One region of the Massilia sp. SYSU DXS3249 genome, then DNA from elsewhere that is predicted to be linked to it. Evidence: predicted binding sites of a transcription regulator. Region 1 holds the regulator's gene; the other holds the start of a gene.

Region 1 (7,847 bases):
CAATTTCAGTACCGGACGTCCGCCCAACCTGCGCGGCGCGCGCCAGTAACAACAAATAAGCTGTGCGTAAGGAGAAGCGTGTACCTTTCCCACCACAGAAACTGACGAAAAAACAACAGTTAGCGTAATGTTTTGGTTTGCACGTTTTTTGTGCAAATACGGGGAAACATCGGCAAATCGCCTTGTCTTCCCCATTTCATTCATCCCGCATTCATTTTCGTGACGGAAATTGCGTCTCCCCTTGTGGAAGCGCAAATCGCCGCCATCTCACCGCTGGGTGGGGACTCGAAAGCGGCCGATGACAGGCGTAGGATACCGACGCGACGCAAATTACCTGGCCATATCGGGCCTATCATTTGCAACGCACGTCGGCGTTGTGCGCCGCAACATTAGAAGCGTGTTATGACCAACCTGAGCAAAATTCTGTCGCTTGAAAACGTCCAGCTCGATATCGAAGTGTCGAGCAAGAAGCGCGCCTTCGAACAGGCCGGACTGATTTTCGAGAACAACTGCGGGATCGCCCGTTCGACCGTGTCGGAAAACCTGTTTGCGCGCGAGCGCCTCGGTTCGACTGGCCTGGGGCATGGCGTGGCCGTGCCGCACGGACGCATCAAGGGCAGCAAGAGCCTGAAGCAGCCGATCGCTGCCTTCGTCCGCCTGGCCGACCCGATCCCCTTCGAGTCGCCCGACGGTCAGCCGGTGAACCTGCTGTTCTTCCTGCTGATCCCGGATCACGTGACCCAGCAGCACCTGGAAATCCTGTCCGAGATCGCGGAACTCTTCTCGGATGAGGCGATCCGCACGGCGCTGGCCACCGATCCCGATCCGCGCTCGGTGCACGAACGTATTATCAACTGGCAACCCAGCTTGCAAGCCATGGGTTAAACTGGGGGGCGTTCCCCCCACTTGGCCATCCCCATGCTGCAGACTCCGCTTACCATCCAACGGTTATACGACGATAACCGCGACGACCTGCAACTCGGCTGGTTCGCCGGCTTTCCCGGCGGCGAGCGGCTGATCTCGGGCGACGTCGCCTCGGCCGCCGACCAGGTCGGCCACCTGAACCTGATCCACCCTGGGCGCATCCAGGTCTTCGGACACCAGGAACTGAATTACTACCACCGCCTCAAGTCGAGTTCGCGCAGCCACGTCATCGGCGAACTGATCGGCGGCGGCCCGCCTGCGCTCATCATCGCGCAGGGCCTGGAAACCCCGCCCGACATCCTCGCCATCTGCGACGAGCAGAACATCCCCCTGTTTTCGACCCCGCTGCCGGCAGCCCAAGTCATTGACTTCCTGCGGGTCTATTTGTCGAAAAAACTTGCCCAGCGCGTCATCATGCACGGCGTCTTCATGGACGTGCTGGGCGTGGGCGTGCTCATTACCGGCGACTCGGGCCTGGGCAAAAGCGAGCTGGGGCTGGAACTGATTTCGCGCTCGCACGGCCTGGTGGCCGACGACGCCGTCGAATTCTCGCGCATCGCGCCGAACATGATCGAGGGCCGCTGCCCGCCCCTGCTGCAAAACCTGCTCGAGGTGCGCGGACTGGGCCTGCTCGACATCAAGGCGATCTTCGGCGAGACGGCGGTGCGCCGCAAGATGCGCCTGAAACTCATCGTGCACCTGGTCAAGCGCGGCGTGCTCGACGAGGAAGTCGAGCGCCTGCCCTTCCACTTCCCGACCGAGGAAGTGCTGGGCCTGCCGATCCGCAAGGTCGTCATCCCCGTCGCCGCCGGCCGCAACATCGCCGTGCTGCTCGAAGCCGCGGTGCGCAACACGATCCTGCAACTGCGCGGCATCGATACGCTGCAGGAGTTCATGGAGCGGCAACGACAGGCCATGAGCGCAGATTGATGTAGGGTGGTCGGCTCCACCCGGGCAGCTGAATCATCGCTCACGTTGACGCCGCCCACGCGTTCAACCGGCCCCGGATACGTCGCGCCGCTTCACACGTGCGTTGAACGCGTGGGCGGCGCAAGCGCCAGGGGTGATCACGCACCCGGGTGAAGCCGACCACCCTACGTCGCTCACGCCGCACAAGTCCACCCATTCCACAAGCGTCCCCAAGCGCAGCGGCCGCATCCCCCTTCAACTCGCGCCATCGGAACGTATTGACGCCGAACCCGCCCTTTGCCAGCAAAGGTGGCCGCGACAAGCAGATACGGTTGCGGTATCATCGGGGCATGCACATCGTCCTCATCACCGGTATTTCCGGCTCGGGTAAATCCGTTGCCCTGAACGTCCTGGAAGACGCAGGCTACTACTGCGTCGACAACCTGCCGCCGGGCCTGCTGCCCCATGTCGTGAAGGCGGTGTCGGGCCAGGGAACGGCCAAGCTGGCGGTCGCGGTCGATGCCCGCTCCTCGGATTCGCTGGTCGAGTTGCCGCTGACGGTGCGCGAGCTGAAAGAGCAAGGGCACCAGTTGAAGGTGATGTTCCTGACCTCGAGCACCCATTCGCTGGTGGCGCGCTTTTCCGAAACGCGCCGCAGCCACCCGCTGTCGCACGAGCTGCGCCCGGGCGAAAACCCGGCCTCGCGCCGTACCCTGATCGAATGCATCGCCGAAGAGCGCGAGCGCCTGGCGCCGATCGAGCAGCTCGGCCACGTGATCGACACCTCCGAAGCCTCGGCCAACAAGCTGCGCGGCTGGATCAAGGAGCTGGCCGAGGTGCAGCATGCGCCGCTGACGCTGTTCTTCGAGTCCTTCGCCTTCAAGGTCGGCGTGCCCCTCGACGCCGACTTCGTGTTCGACGTGCGCGCGATCCCGAACCCCTATTACGACCACACGCTGCGCCCGCTCACCGGCAGGGACGCCCCCGTGATCGCCTTCCTCGACGCCCAGCCGAGCGCCGGCGAAATGCTGAACGATATCCGCCAGTTCGTCGAAAAATGGCTGCCTTCGTTCAAAACGGACAACCGCAGCTACCTGACGGTCGCCGTCGGCTGCACCGGCGGGCAGCACCGCTCGGTGTACATGGCCGAGCGCCTGGCGGCCTACTTCGGCGAGACCGAGCGCGTGGTGCTGCGGCACCGCGAGCAGTCGTTCTGATGTGAATTTGTAGGGTGGGCACTTGTGCCCACCCTACGATACGGCGCCTCAGTCCAGATTCCGCAGCGGATGCGCATACGCCGGCCACACCGGCTCGAAGAAGCGCTCCACCATCCCAGGCGTGACCTCGTCCAGCGTCGGCGGATTCCACTTCGGCGCATTGTCCTTGTCGATTACCAGCGCGCGCACGCCTTCCAGCACTTCGCCGTGCTCGAAATTGCGGCGCACCAGCGAGCGTTCCATCCGCAGGCAGTCGGCCACGCCGAGCGAGGCGCCGCGCACCAGCATCTCGTGCGTCACGCACATCAGCAGCGGCGAACGCTGGCGCATGGCGGCCAGGGCCTTCTGCGCGAACGGGCTGTCGTCGGTTGCCAGGGAGGCCATGATCGCCGGCACCGAACCGGCGCCGAAATGCGTGTCGACCGCGGCACGCGCCGTTTCCAAGGGGCTCTGCCCTACACCGGCCTTGAGCGGCGCGGCAAAGGCGCGGATCGCTTCGGCCAGCTGTGCACCCGGCGTCGCCTCGACCAGCGCGTTCAGCTCGCCCAGCTTCTCGCCAGGGACGAACACGTCCGCCAGCCCGACATACAGGGCGTCGGCCGCGCCGATGGTCAATCCCGTCAGCCCCAGGTAATTGCCCAGCTGGCCAGGCGCGTGCGACAGGAAATGGCTGCCGCCGACGTCCGGGAACAGGCCGATGTTCACTTCCGGCATCGCCATCTTGATGCGGTCGGTGACGATGCGCAGGCCCGTATCCGGCCCGCCCTGGGCGATGCCCATGCCGCCGCCCATGACGACCCCATCCATGATCGAGATGTAGGGTTTCGGATAGAAATGGATCAGGTGGTTGAGCGCATACTCTTCCGTGAAGAAATCTTCCAGCAGCGCGCTGCCGCCGGTCGGGGTCGCCGTGCCGGCGTCGTGGAAGAAACGGATGTCGCCGCCCGCGCACAGGGCTTTTTCGCTGCTGCTGGTGAGCACGACGGCAGCGACCGCCGGGTCGTCGCGCCAGGCCAGCAGGGTCTCGGTCAGGCGCCGCACCATGGCGAGCGAGAGCGAATTGAGGGCTTTGGGGCGGTCGAGGGTGATCACGCCGGTGCCGTTGGCAACGCGGGTCAGGACATGGTCGGTCATGGTGAATAGGGTTATGGGAAAGACATGCATTCTACCCAAGCCCGTGCGCGGCGTGCCGCCAAAATGAAAAGGGCGCCCTCCAGGCGCCCTCGTTCAGACGGTGCTTAATGCCGATCAGACAGCAACAGCCTCTCCGCCTTCAGGACGGCGCTTGAGCGCCTCGTGACTATGATTTTGCAGCATCGATTTGTATTTCATCACCTGGCGATCCAGCCTGTCCATCAACAGGTCGATCGCGGCATACAGGTCTTGCGCCACACTTTCCACGTGTACAGTCTTGCCGGACATGCGCAAGTTGATCTCGGCTTTCTGCCTTTTGTCTTTTTCGGTGAGATTGTCGATCGCAAGGATCACATGGGAATCGATCACTTGATCGAAATGGCGGGTGATGCGTTCCAGCTTGTTCTGTACGTATTCACGGATGGCGGGGGTGACATCGAGGTGGTGACCGCTGATAGTGAGATTCATACACACTCCTTTGAAAGAGGAGCGGCGGCCGGTCGCGCAGGTAGCGCGTGGCTGCCGCTGTTACAAGGATTTGCGGAGACTGACTGGAGGAATCTTGAGTGCCTCGCGGTATTTTGCAACCGTGCGGCGCGCGATGACCATTCCTTGTTCACCGAGCATTTCCGCGATCTTGCTGTCGGATAATGGGTTCCTGGGGTCCTCTGCTCCTGTCAGTTGCGCAATGAGCGCCCGAATCGCCGTCGACGAGGCTTCGCCCCCCGCTTCGGTGGCGACGTGGCTTCCGAAGAAATACTTCAGCTCAAACATGCCGTGCGGGGTCAGCATGAATTTTTGAGTTGTTACGCGAGAAATTGTGCTCTCGTGTAGGCCTAGTGTATCAGCTATCTCGCGAAGCACAAGGGGACGCATGGCAACCGCGCCATGGCTGAAAAAGTTGCGCTGACGCTCGACGATTGCCTGGGAAACACGCAGGATCGTGTCGAAGCGCTGGCGCATGTTCTTGATGAGCCACTTCGCTTCCTGCAGCTGCGCGCTCATCTGGCCCTCGCCCTTGCCCTGCTTGAGCAGGGCCGCGTAGACATTGTTGACGCGCAGGCGCGGCATGACTTCGTGGTTCAGCATCACGCTCCAGCCGGAGGCCGTCTTGCGGACGATAACGTCCGGAACCACGTAGTCCGAGGTGCTCGACGCAAAGGCCGCGCCCGGGTGCGGATTGCACTGGCGGATCACGGCCTGCGCTTCGCGCAGGTCTTCGTCGTCGCAGTCGAGCGCCTTTTTCAGCTTGTTGAATTCGCGCTGGGCGAACCAGCTCAGGTAACCCTCGACGATCTTCAAAGCCATGCGCCGCGTCACCAGCGGGACGCCGGGCATCTGCCGGATCTGCAAGGCCAGGCACTCGCTGGCGCTGCGCGCGCCGACGCCGACCGGATCGAGGCTCTGCACCAGCGCCAGCGCGCAGCGCAGCTCGTCCATCTCCACTTCCAGCTCCTCCGGCAGGCGGGCATGGATCTCGTCGAGCTGCTCTTCCAGGTAGCCGTTGTCGTCGATGGCGTCGATCACCAGTTCGGCCAGGGCGCGGTCGCGCGCGCTGACGGCGGTGACCCGGATCTGTTCCGACAGGTGCTCGCGCAGCGTGACGCCGATCGCGCCCAGCTGCGGCCGGCCGTCGTCGTCGCCCTCGCTGCCCGAGGCGCGCGGGGCGTCGCCCCAGTCGTCGGCCTCGCCGCGCTCGACGTCGCCGCCGCCGTCGAGCCCGTCGCCATTGTCCGCGGGCGCGGCGCTTTCTTCCTGCCCCGGCGCCGGCGCGTCGGGCTGCTGGGCCGGCGCATCGTTGATGGCGCCGTCGGCCAGCAGGCGCACGGAATTGTCGAGCGGGTCGTCGATCCGCTCGAGCAGCGGATTATCGGAGAGGATCTGCTCGATCTCCTGGTGCAGTTCGAGCGTGGACAACTGCAGCAGGCGGATCGACTGCTGAAGCTGCGGCGTGAGCGCCAGGTGCTGCGAAGTCCGGAGTTGCAGGGATTGTTTCATGGTGCGGCTGTTCGTTCCGTGGTCACATGCGGAAGTGTTCGCCGAGGTAGACGCGTCGTACCGACTCGTCGGCGATGATGTCGTCAGGGCGCCCGGAAGCCAGCACGGCGCCCTGGTTGATGATGTAGGCGCGGTCGCAGATGCCGAGCGTCTCGCGCACGTTGTGGTCGGTGATCAGGACGCCGATGCCGCGCTCCTTCAGGAAGCGCACGATGCGCTGGATCTCGATCACGGCGATCGGGTCGACACCTGCAAACGGTTCGTCGAGCAGCACGAAGCGCGGATTGGTCGCCAGCGCGCGCGCGATCTCCACGCGGCGGCGCTCGCCGCCCGACAGCGACAGCGCCGGGTTCTCGCGCAGCTTCTCGATCTGCAGTTCGGCCAGCAGGGAATCGAGGCGCTCGTTGATGGCGGCCTTGGTCAGCGACTTGCCGTTGTCGTCGCGCTGCAGCTCGAGCACGGCGCGGATGTTGTCCTCCACCGTCAGCTTGCGGAACACCGACGCTTCCTGCGGCAGGTAGGACAGGCCGAGCACCGCGCGGCGGTGGATCGGCAGGCTGGAAATGTCGGTGCCGTTGATTTCGATGGTGCCGGCGTCCGAGGGCACCAGGCCGACGATCATGTAGAACGAGGTCGTCTTGCCGGCGCCGTTCGGCCCGAGCAGGCCGACGACTTCGCCGCAGCCCACCTCGAGCGAGACGTCGCGCACCACCAGGCGCTTGCCGTAGCTCTTTTGCAGGCCCCGCACGACCAGGGTACTGCGGTTGTCGTGGTCATCCTTCATTATTTCTTTCCTGCTGGTGCCGGTGCCGGTGCCGCGGGCGTGGTGCCTGCGCGTGCAGTCGGCGCTGCCGCTGCGGGGGCTGCCGCGCCGGTGCGGCGCGGTGCGATGATCAGGGTGCCGCGGCCGCCGCCGGCCTTGGTCTGGCCGCTCGGGTCGTTGCGCACGGTCGCCACTTCGCGGCGGTTGTCGTAGGAGATGTAGGGGCCGACCAGTTCGTTCGTCATGCGCCCGTTTTCGAGCTCCTTCACGACCGCCTTCGAGAACAGCTTCACCAGTTCCTCGCGCTCCTCGTATTCGATGCGCTCGGCCTGGCCCTCGACCCACAGGTCGGGCCCGCCGTCGCGCTTCTGGCGGAAGGTCGCCACGCGGCCCGGATTCGAGGTCAGCGTCACGCTCATGTAGCCTTCGGGCGTTTCCTTGACCAGGGCGCGGTCGGACTTGAGCAGCAGCGTGCCGCGGGTGACGACGACGTTGCCGGTCAGGATGCGCGTCTGCGTGACTTCGTCCACGTCGAGCGAGTCGAATTCGACGACGGCCTGCTTGAGCGAGTCCGCCTTCTCGGCCGTGGCCGACAGCGACAGCAGCGAAAGGAAGGCGGCGGCAAGCAATTTTTTCATGTGTTCTCGTTCCTGTTATTGGGTGGGCGTGTTTTGGCGCGGCGGATAGACGATCTTCCCGCGCCCGCCGAGGTGCATCTTCTGGGTCGGGTTCACCGCATGCAAACCGACAGCGTCGACCGAGGAAGCGCCGAGCGTCATGCGTACCGGGCGGTTCGTCTTGACGATCTCGTCGTCGGCCAGCACGGTCAGCGCATCGGTCTGGGCGTGCAGCTTCTCGCTGGTCGGCGTGGCCGGGCGCAGGATGTCGACCTTGCCCATCAG
Region 2 (7,847 bases), on a different contig from region 1:
TGAAGCCGCACCTGCGGCTGCTCCTGCTGCCGCGCCGGCGCCTGCCGCTGCGCCGGCACCAGCTGCCGCTGCACCGGCTCCAGCCCCTGCGCCGGCTCCTGCCGCTGCGCCTGCACCGGCCGCCGCTCCAGCCGGAGATGCATCCAAAGCCCACGCATCGCCATCGATCCGCAAGTTCGCCCGCGAACTCGGCGTCGACCTGTCGCGCGTGCCGGGCACCGGCCCGAAGAACCGCATCACCCAGCAGGATGTGCAGAACTTCGTCAAGGGCGTGATGGCCGCGCCAAGCGCCGCCGCTGCACCAAGCAAGGGCGGTTCCGGCGTCGGCCTGGACCTGCTGCCATGGCCGTCGCTCGACTTCTCGAAGTTCGGCCCGACCGAACTGCTGCCGCTCTCGCGCATCAAGAAGATCAGCGGCCCGAACCTGCACCGCAACTGGGTCATGATCCCGCATGTGACGACCTTCGACGAAGCCGACGTCACCGACCTGGAACAGTTCCGCGTCGATTCGAACGCCGCGCTGGCCAAGCAGAAGTCGGCGGTCAAGCTGACCATGCTCGCTTTCGTCATCAAGGCCTCGGTCGCCGCGCTGAAGAAGTTCCCGCAATTTAACGCCTCGCTGAGCGAAGACGGCGCCAACCTGATCCTCAAGCAGTACTACAACATCGGCTTCGCGGCCGACACCCCGAACGGCCTGGTGGTCCCGGTCGTCAAGGATGCGGACAAGAAGACCGTGTCGCAGATCGCCACCGAGATGGGCGAACTGTCGGCCCAGGCGCGCGAAGGCAAGCTGTCGCCTGCCAACATGCAGGGCGCGACCTTCACGATCTCGTCGCTTGGTGGTATTGGAGGCACGGCCTTCACGCCGATCATCAACGCACCTGAACTGGCGATCCTCGGCCTGTCGAAGTCGGCCATGAAGCCGGTGTGGGATGGTTCGACCTTCCAGCCGCGCCTGATGCTGCCGCTGTCGCTGTCCTACGACCACCGCGTGATCGATGGCGCCGGCGCTGCACGCTTCGCCGCCTACCTGGCCGAAGTGCTGGCCGACCTGCGCAAGACCCTTCTGTAAGGAGCGCCGAGCATGAGTACTGTTGAAGTAAAAGTCCCGAACATCGGCGATTTCAAGGACGTCGAAATCATCGAGCTGATGGTCAAGCCCGGCGACACGATCAAGGTCGACCAGTCGCTGGTCACCGTGGAGTCGGACAAGGCCTCGATGGAGATTCCGTCGACCCACGCCGGCGTGGTCAAGGAGCTGAAGGTCGCCGTCGGCGACAAGGTGAACGAAGGTTCGCTGCTGCTGATGCTGGAAGAGAGCGGTGCCGGCGCTTCGGCGCCCGCGGCTGCCGCTCCTGCTGCAGCTCCTGCGGCATCGGCCGCACCTGCAGCCCAGATCGGCGCGCAGGCTGTCGCGCCGACCGCCGCTGCCGGCCCGACCGACTCGTACGCGCCGGCCCACAAGGCCGACGCCGCCGCGCCGAACGCGGTGCCTGCACCTGCCGCAGCCAGCTACAGCGGCCAGGTCGACATCGAGTGCGAGATGATGGTGCTGGGCGCCGGCCCCGGCGGCTACTCGGCCGCCTTCCGTTCGGCGGACCTCGGCATGAACACGGTGCTGGTCGAGAAGTACGCCACCCTGGGCGGCGTCTGCCTGAACGTGGGCTGCATCCCGTCGAAGGCGCTGCTGCACATGGCGCACATCATCGACGAGACCGCGCACATGAGCGCCAACGGCGTCACCTTCGCCAAGCCCGAGATCGACATCGACAAGCTGCGCGGCTACAAGGACGGCGTCATCAAGAAGATGACCGGCGGCCTGGCCTTCATGGCCAAGGCGCGCAAGGTCAACGTGGTGCAGGGCGTGGGCCAGTTCCTGAGCCCGAACCACATCGAAGTCACCGGCAGCGACGGCGCGAAGAAGGTCGTGAAGTTCGCCAAGGCGATCATCGCCGCCGGCTCCGCGGTGGTGAAGTTGCCGTTCGTGCCGGAAGACCCGCGCATCGTCGACTCGACCGGCGCGCTGGAACTGCGCCAGGTACCGAAGAAGATGCTGGTCATCGGCGGCGGCATCATCGGCCTGGAAATGGCGACCGTGTACTCGACCCTCGGCGCGCGCATCGACGTCGTCGAAATGATGGACGGCCTGATGCAGGGCGCCGACCGCGAGGCGGTGAAAGTCTGGCAGAAGTACAACGCGCACCGCTTCGACAACATCATGCTCAAGACGAAGACCGTCGGCGTGGAAGCCCTCCCTGAAGGCATCAAGGTGACCTTCGAGTCGGCCGAGGCAGGCGTGGCCGCACCGGAACCGCAGCTGTACGACCTGGTGCTGGTGGCCGTCGGCCGCAGCCCGAACGGCAAGAAGATCGCGGCCGACAAGGCCGGCGTGGCGGTGACCGACCGCGGCTTCATCGGCGTGGACGGCCAGATGCGCACCAACGTGCCGCACATCTTCGCCATCGGCGACCTGGTCGGCCAGCCGATGCTGGCCCACAAGGCGGTGCACGAGGCGCACGTCGCGGCGGAAGCGGCGTTTGGCGAGAAGGCTTACTTCGACGCGAAGGTCATTCCGTCGGTGGCCTACACCGATCCGGAAGTGGCGTGGGCCGGCCTCACCGAAGACGAAGCCAAGCAGAAGGGCATCAAGGTCGAGAAGGGCCACTTCCCGTGGAACGCCAGCGGCCGCGCGGTCGCCAACGGCCGCGACGAAGGCTTCACCAAGCTGCTGTTCGACGCCGAAACCCACCGCATCATCGGCGGCACCATCGTCGGCACGAATGCCGGCGACATGATCGGCGAGATCGCGCTGGCCATCGAGATGGGCGCCGACGGCGTCGACATCGGCAAGACGATCCACCCGCACCCGACCCTGGGCGAGTCGATCGGCATGGCGGCGGAAGTGTACAAGGGCGTCTGCACGGACTTGCCACCGGCGCGCAAGCGCTGAGCGTCAACCTGACGCAGTCATCGTAACGGGACCTGAGGGTCCCGTTTTTGTGTTCAGCCACGTCGAGAAACCGAGGGTTACTGCCCGGCTGGCAGCTGCTTTCCCACCGTTCGTCCGCACCGCATGTCGATTCGTCCGATAGCGCGTGCGCACAGGGATGCCAACTTGGCATAGTGCCGTTTTCCCTACCACGGAGGACAGCATGAAGAAAATACTGGCTGCGGCGTGCCTGGCCGCGCTCGGCGGCATGGCGCCCGCGCTTGCCGAGGATGTGCCGCCGGCACAGCTGAAGGCCGAGATCACGGCAGCCGACGCGCGCCTGTTCGGGGGGCTGAACGCGCGCGACATCGGGCCGCTGAAGGCCGGCTTCAGCCCGCGCCTCGAGTTCTATCACGACCGCAGCGGACTGACCGACTATGCCCAGAACATCGCCATCTTCGAACGCAATTTTGCGGCGCCGAACCGCATCCGGCGCGAAGTGATGCCAGACACCGTCGAAGTCTTCCCCGCCGGCCCGAACCACGCCATGCACATCGGCAAGCATCGCTTCTGCAACAAGCCATCGGCGACGGCGCCGGAAGAGTGCGGCGTGTACGGCTTCTCGATGGTGTGGGAGCGCGAGGATGGCCAATGGAAGCTGCTGCGGGTGCTCAGCTACGGGCATTGAAGCGTGGGAGGCCTGGGTCAAGCCGGCCCATGCCATACCGCTAGTCCCGGAACGCCCCTGACGCGATGCGCTCGAATCGCCGTGTCCGGAGTGGAAGTCCATCGCTGCGCGCCTGCCGGACTGCGTGTGCGTCGGACATCCTGCGCCGCTCCGGATGGGCGAGCACGCGCAGGATGGTGCTTTCGTTCACTCCGTGGTCCTTCATGAAAATCCACGCATTGATTGCGCCACATTCAAGGTCGAGCACCAGTCCGCGCTGGACGATGGCGCGCAAGTGCTCATTGAGCCGGTCGAAGTGGGGCATCGGCGCTCCTGCGCCAGGGGCCCGCGAAGGTGGATTCGACGCGGCCGCCATGTTCGGTTCTTTCATGTCTGTTCCTTGGTTTCCTTCAGCGGACCGGTACAGTCAGGAGGCCGCATGCCTGCGGCCTCCTGTTCGCTCACGACATCATGTGACCCGGGTCAGAGCGAAAGCCTGTCAGGCATTGCGGCGTGCACGGCGGCGCGCAGCGCCCAGTCCCATCGCCCCGAGGCCAAGCAAGGCCAGGGACGCCGGTTCCGGTACGTCGCTCGGAGGCGGCAGGCTGCCCTCGTCGAGCAGCGCGTAGTGGATGGTGCCGCCGAAGACCAGGAACTCACCCACGCCGTCACCCCAGAACTGCACTTTGGTGAACGACGACGTGTCGTCGAATGCGCCGACGAATACCTCGGCAAGGCCATCGAAGAACACGTCGCCGAACACTTCCGACATGCCGACCTGGATCGGCGCGCCGTCATCGAAGGAAATATACAGTGCGGACGGCTGGCAGCAGGTGCCCCAGTCGCCGACTTCGAAGCCGATCGCATTGACGGCCGAGTTGAACGTCAGGGTGACGCCGCTGGCGATGGAACCATTGCCGGTCGCGCCGAACGGCGAGATATCGATGACCTGGCCGGACAGGTTGCCGTAGGTGGTAGGCGAGAGGAAGCCCCCGCTGGTGCGCGTCAGCGTGTACGAACCGCGCGTGATACTGTCGCCACCGACCAGGTTTTCCAGCTTGTCGTGCGTCGCAGTGGCGCCTGCGGCGTCCACGACAGCGTTGTAATTATCCAGGCCGTCGGTGAGCGAGCCGAATACGGTGACGGTGGTGGCGTTCGCCGAGAGGGAAGCCATTCCCAGGAGGACGGGCAACAGAACGGAGCGTAACAAAGAATGCATTTTTTTCCCCTATTGAGTGTGTTGGAAGCCGTATTTACGGCAGAGCCCACTATGCATTTTGCATGCCAGGGTAACGATTCTTTTGTAATCATTGGTTTACGCACTTCTTTGTGCGCTAGCGAACACAGCATGTAAATTTACTCGACAATAAGTAGTCTTTTTTGAGTAACCGCTAGGAAATGTAGCGTTGCCGTTGGAAATGAAAGTATTGAGGCATCAGGCAGAGTTAGCCACTTTCAACAGATGAGTTCAGTGCTTGCTGGGTATGTTAGTCTTGCCCAGCCCGCGTAGACACAGATGAGGTTCTCCTTGCTGTCCAGACGACACTTTGCCTTAGGTATTCTCATGCTCACGACCGCCGGGAAGGGACTTGCCGCCCAGCCGCCGCTGCCCGTCATGCTGGTTCAGTACCACGTTCCCGGAAACTCGGCCGAACAGGTGGAACGCGGGTTGACCAGCCTGGTCGAACGCGCCCTGGCGAAGCTGCACCGGGTCGTCGCCATCCATTCCACGACGGGTCATGGCGCCGGCGATATCGTCGTCGAGGTCGAAATCCATTTCGAAGGCGGCGCGGGCAGGCAGGACCTGGCGGAGGTGATGCACCGGATCGCGCAGCTGGACTTCGACAGCGAGGTGCAGCCTGCTGCCGTCGCCCTGCATCTGCGGCAGCCGCGCCTCGGCTGACGGCCGGTCGGCAGCCGGGCTGCGCGCCGCCAGTGATTCTCACATTGCGCTCAGGCGCGCGCTTGCTATGATGAAGTAGCGTTCAGGCGGGTTTGAAAACCGCGCCAGCGCACCATTGCGTGTCACAGGAGACTGACATGGAAGAGCACGGCAAAGAATACGTCGGGACGGTCTTCGTCCTGCCCGAATCGCGCGCCTTCGAGCTGAAGACGACCATGAACGGCGTGCCGGTCACGCTGCACGGCACCGTCGCCCAGCACCTGGCGGAACAGCTCACGGGGCACGCGCCGGCCGACGAGACCATCGACGTGCGCCAGCTGGCGATGCAGCCGCGCCGGGTCGAGGTGCTGACGCGCGACATCCACGAGCGGCACCGCGCGCCGCGCAGGGTGCACTTCCTGATGCGCGTGCTCGACGGCGGCGTGCAGCCGAACCACCGGGATGCGTCGGCCACGGCCTGAAGCGCGTTCGTGGCCCTGACGTCAGGTCTTAGCGCAGGCGCACACTGGTGACGAGCGGCGCGTCGCCCAGCTCGATCAGGGCGTCCTCGAAGCGGGGCGGGCCGAACTTGCTGCGCGCGTCGCGGCTGAAACCGTAGGGTTCCTTCGGGATGCCGACCAGGTTGCGGTCGAGTTCGCCATTATCGTTTTCGTCCTGGTAGGCGAGCACCGCCCAGGTGCCCGGGGGCACGTCCTTGACGACGACGGTGGTTTCGCCGGCGCGGGCCGGCGCCGAGGCGCTGTGGGCGCATTGCTTCAGGAAGCGTTCCTTGTCGCAGACGGCGACGTTGACCTTGCCCTTCGCGGCCGTGATCCCCGAGACCCGGACTTCGATGTTGCCGGCCGAGGCGGTGAGGACAGGCAGGAGCAGGGCGCCGCCGAGGAGGCGCGACAGGACGGGGCGGGACAAATACATCATTGCGTTTTTCCTTCTCCAAATTGTTGTGAATTAGGCCGGCGCTGCAGGACACACCGGAGCCGTGCGCGCATGCCCCTATGGTAGGCTGTTGCTATCTCTTTTTCCTGCGCACCCGCTGCATCCATGCTGCTCAATACGCTCATCGTCGTGGCCACCATCGTGCTGATGGAAGTGTTTTCCATCGTCGTGCACAAGTACGTCATGCACGGCTTCGGCTGGGGCTGGCATCGCTCGCACCACGAGCCGAGGACAGGCTGGTTCGAGAAGAACGACCTGTATGCCGTCGTGTTCGCGGTCGTGGCGACCGTCCTCGTGTATTTCGGCGGCAAAGGCGCCTGGCCGCTGCAGTGGATCGGCGTTGGCATGACGGCCTATGGCCTGCTGTACTTCGTCGCGCACGACGGGCTGGTGCACCGGCGCTGGCCCTTCCACATCGTACCGCGCAGCGGTTACGCCAAGCGCATCTACCAGGCGCACCGCCTGCACCATGCGGTGCCGGGCAAGGATGGCGCGGTGTCCTTCGGCTTCCTGTACGCGCCGCCGGTCGCCACCCTCAAACGGCAGTTGCAGGCGCTGCATGGCGGGGCGCTCCAGAAGCAGCACCCGGACGCTGCCACAGATGCGCAGGACGCTCCTGCGCCGCGCCGGCACGCGAAGCAAGCGCGCTGACGCCGCCCTTCGCCAGCAGCCACAGCTTGGTGGCCTTGGAGGTGCCGACCCGCTCGTCCCAGGCGCGCGGTCCGCGTGCCTTGACCTCGATCCCGATTTGCCGGTACACGTTGCGCGCGGTGGCGATCGCCCAGGCCGAACGCAAGGGCAGGGCCTGGACGCCGACGGCCGCCGAGTCGTAATACGGTTCCGCATGGTCGACCAGGCGCGCCGCCACCTTCGCCAGCGGCACGCGGTGGCGCGGCAGGGCAACTTCATCGAGGGAAATGCCCGCCTCGCGCAGCCACTCGGCCGGCAGGTAGCAGCGCCCGTTGCGGGCGTCCTCGACGATGTCGCGCGCGATGTTCGTCAGCTGGAAGGCCAGCCCGAGGTCGCAGGCGCGGTCGAGCACCGCCGGGTCCTTCGCGCCCATGATCGAGGCCATCATCAGGCCGACGACGCCGGCCACGTGATAGCAGTAGCGCAGCGTGTCCTCGATCGTTTCGTAGCGCGCGCCCTCGACATCCATCGCGAAGCCGTCCAGGTGATCGAAGGCGAAGCGCGGCTCGATGGCGTGGCGCAGCGCGACTTCCTGGAAGGCGGCAAAGGCCGGGTCGTGCATGGCGTCGCCCGCATAGGCGCGCGTGGTCTGCTCGCGCAGCACCATCAGCTCGCGTGCGGCATCGTGCGGGCTGGGCGCGACGGTATTGAGCCCCAGTTCCTGGCCGTCGACCACATCGTCGCAATGGCGGCACCAGGCGTAGAGCATCAGCACGCTGCGC

Evidence for each region. The regulator sigma-54, encoded in region 1, starts transcription at its own class of promoters, with help from an activator protein. The targets are predictions, from matches to a motif close to TGGCANGNAANCTGCTTT.
Region 2: the regulator sigma-54 is predicted to act here: its motif matches at 4,866-4,883, upstream of ACWCIA_RS04040 (PEP-CTERM sorting domain-containing protein).

The regions. Positions count from the first base shown of each region.
Region 1 is NZ_JBSIPX010000011.1:144,129-151,975, forward strand. Features, by position in the region: gene queF (NADPH-dependent 7-cyano-7-deazaguanine reductase QueF) at 1-49, shown strand, start outside; gene ACWCIA_RS14525 (PTS sugar transporter subunit IIA) at 403-885, shown strand; gene hprK (HPr(Ser) kinase/phosphatase) at 919-1,854, shown strand; gene rapZ (RNase adapter RapZ) at 2,184-3,050, shown strand; gene ACWCIA_RS14540 (enoyl-CoA hydratase/isomerase family protein) at 3,099-4,184, opposite strand; gene hpf (ribosome hibernation-promoting factor, HPF/YfiA family) at 4,299-4,652, opposite strand; gene ACWCIA_RS14550 (RNA polymerase factor sigma-54) at 4,713-6,182, opposite strand; gene lptB (LPS export ABC transporter ATP-binding protein) at 6,205-6,966, opposite strand; gene lptA (lipopolysaccharide transport periplasmic protein LptA) at 6,966-7,583, opposite strand; gene lptC (LPS export ABC transporter periplasmic protein LptC) at 7,599-7,847, opposite strand, start outside.
Region 2 is NZ_JBSIPX010000002.1:391,536-399,382, reverse strand. Features, by position in the region: gene aceF (dihydrolipoyllysine-residue acetyltransferase) at 1-1,072, shown strand, start outside; gene lpdA (dihydrolipoyl dehydrogenase) at 1,085-2,950, shown strand; gene ACWCIA_RS04050 (nuclear transport factor 2 family protein) at 3,153-3,617, shown strand; gene ACWCIA_RS04045 (hypothetical protein) at 3,658-3,987, opposite strand; gene ACWCIA_RS04040 (PEP-CTERM sorting domain-containing protein) at 4,096-4,770, opposite strand; gene ACWCIA_RS04035 (hypothetical protein) at 5,161-5,499, shown strand; gene ACWCIA_RS04030 (hypothetical protein) at 5,637-5,960, shown strand; gene ACWCIA_RS04025 (DUF2141 domain-containing protein) at 5,989-6,417, opposite strand; gene ACWCIA_RS04020 (sterol desaturase family protein) at 6,541-7,086, shown strand; gene crtB (15-cis-phytoene synthase CrtB) at 6,971-7,847, opposite strand, start outside.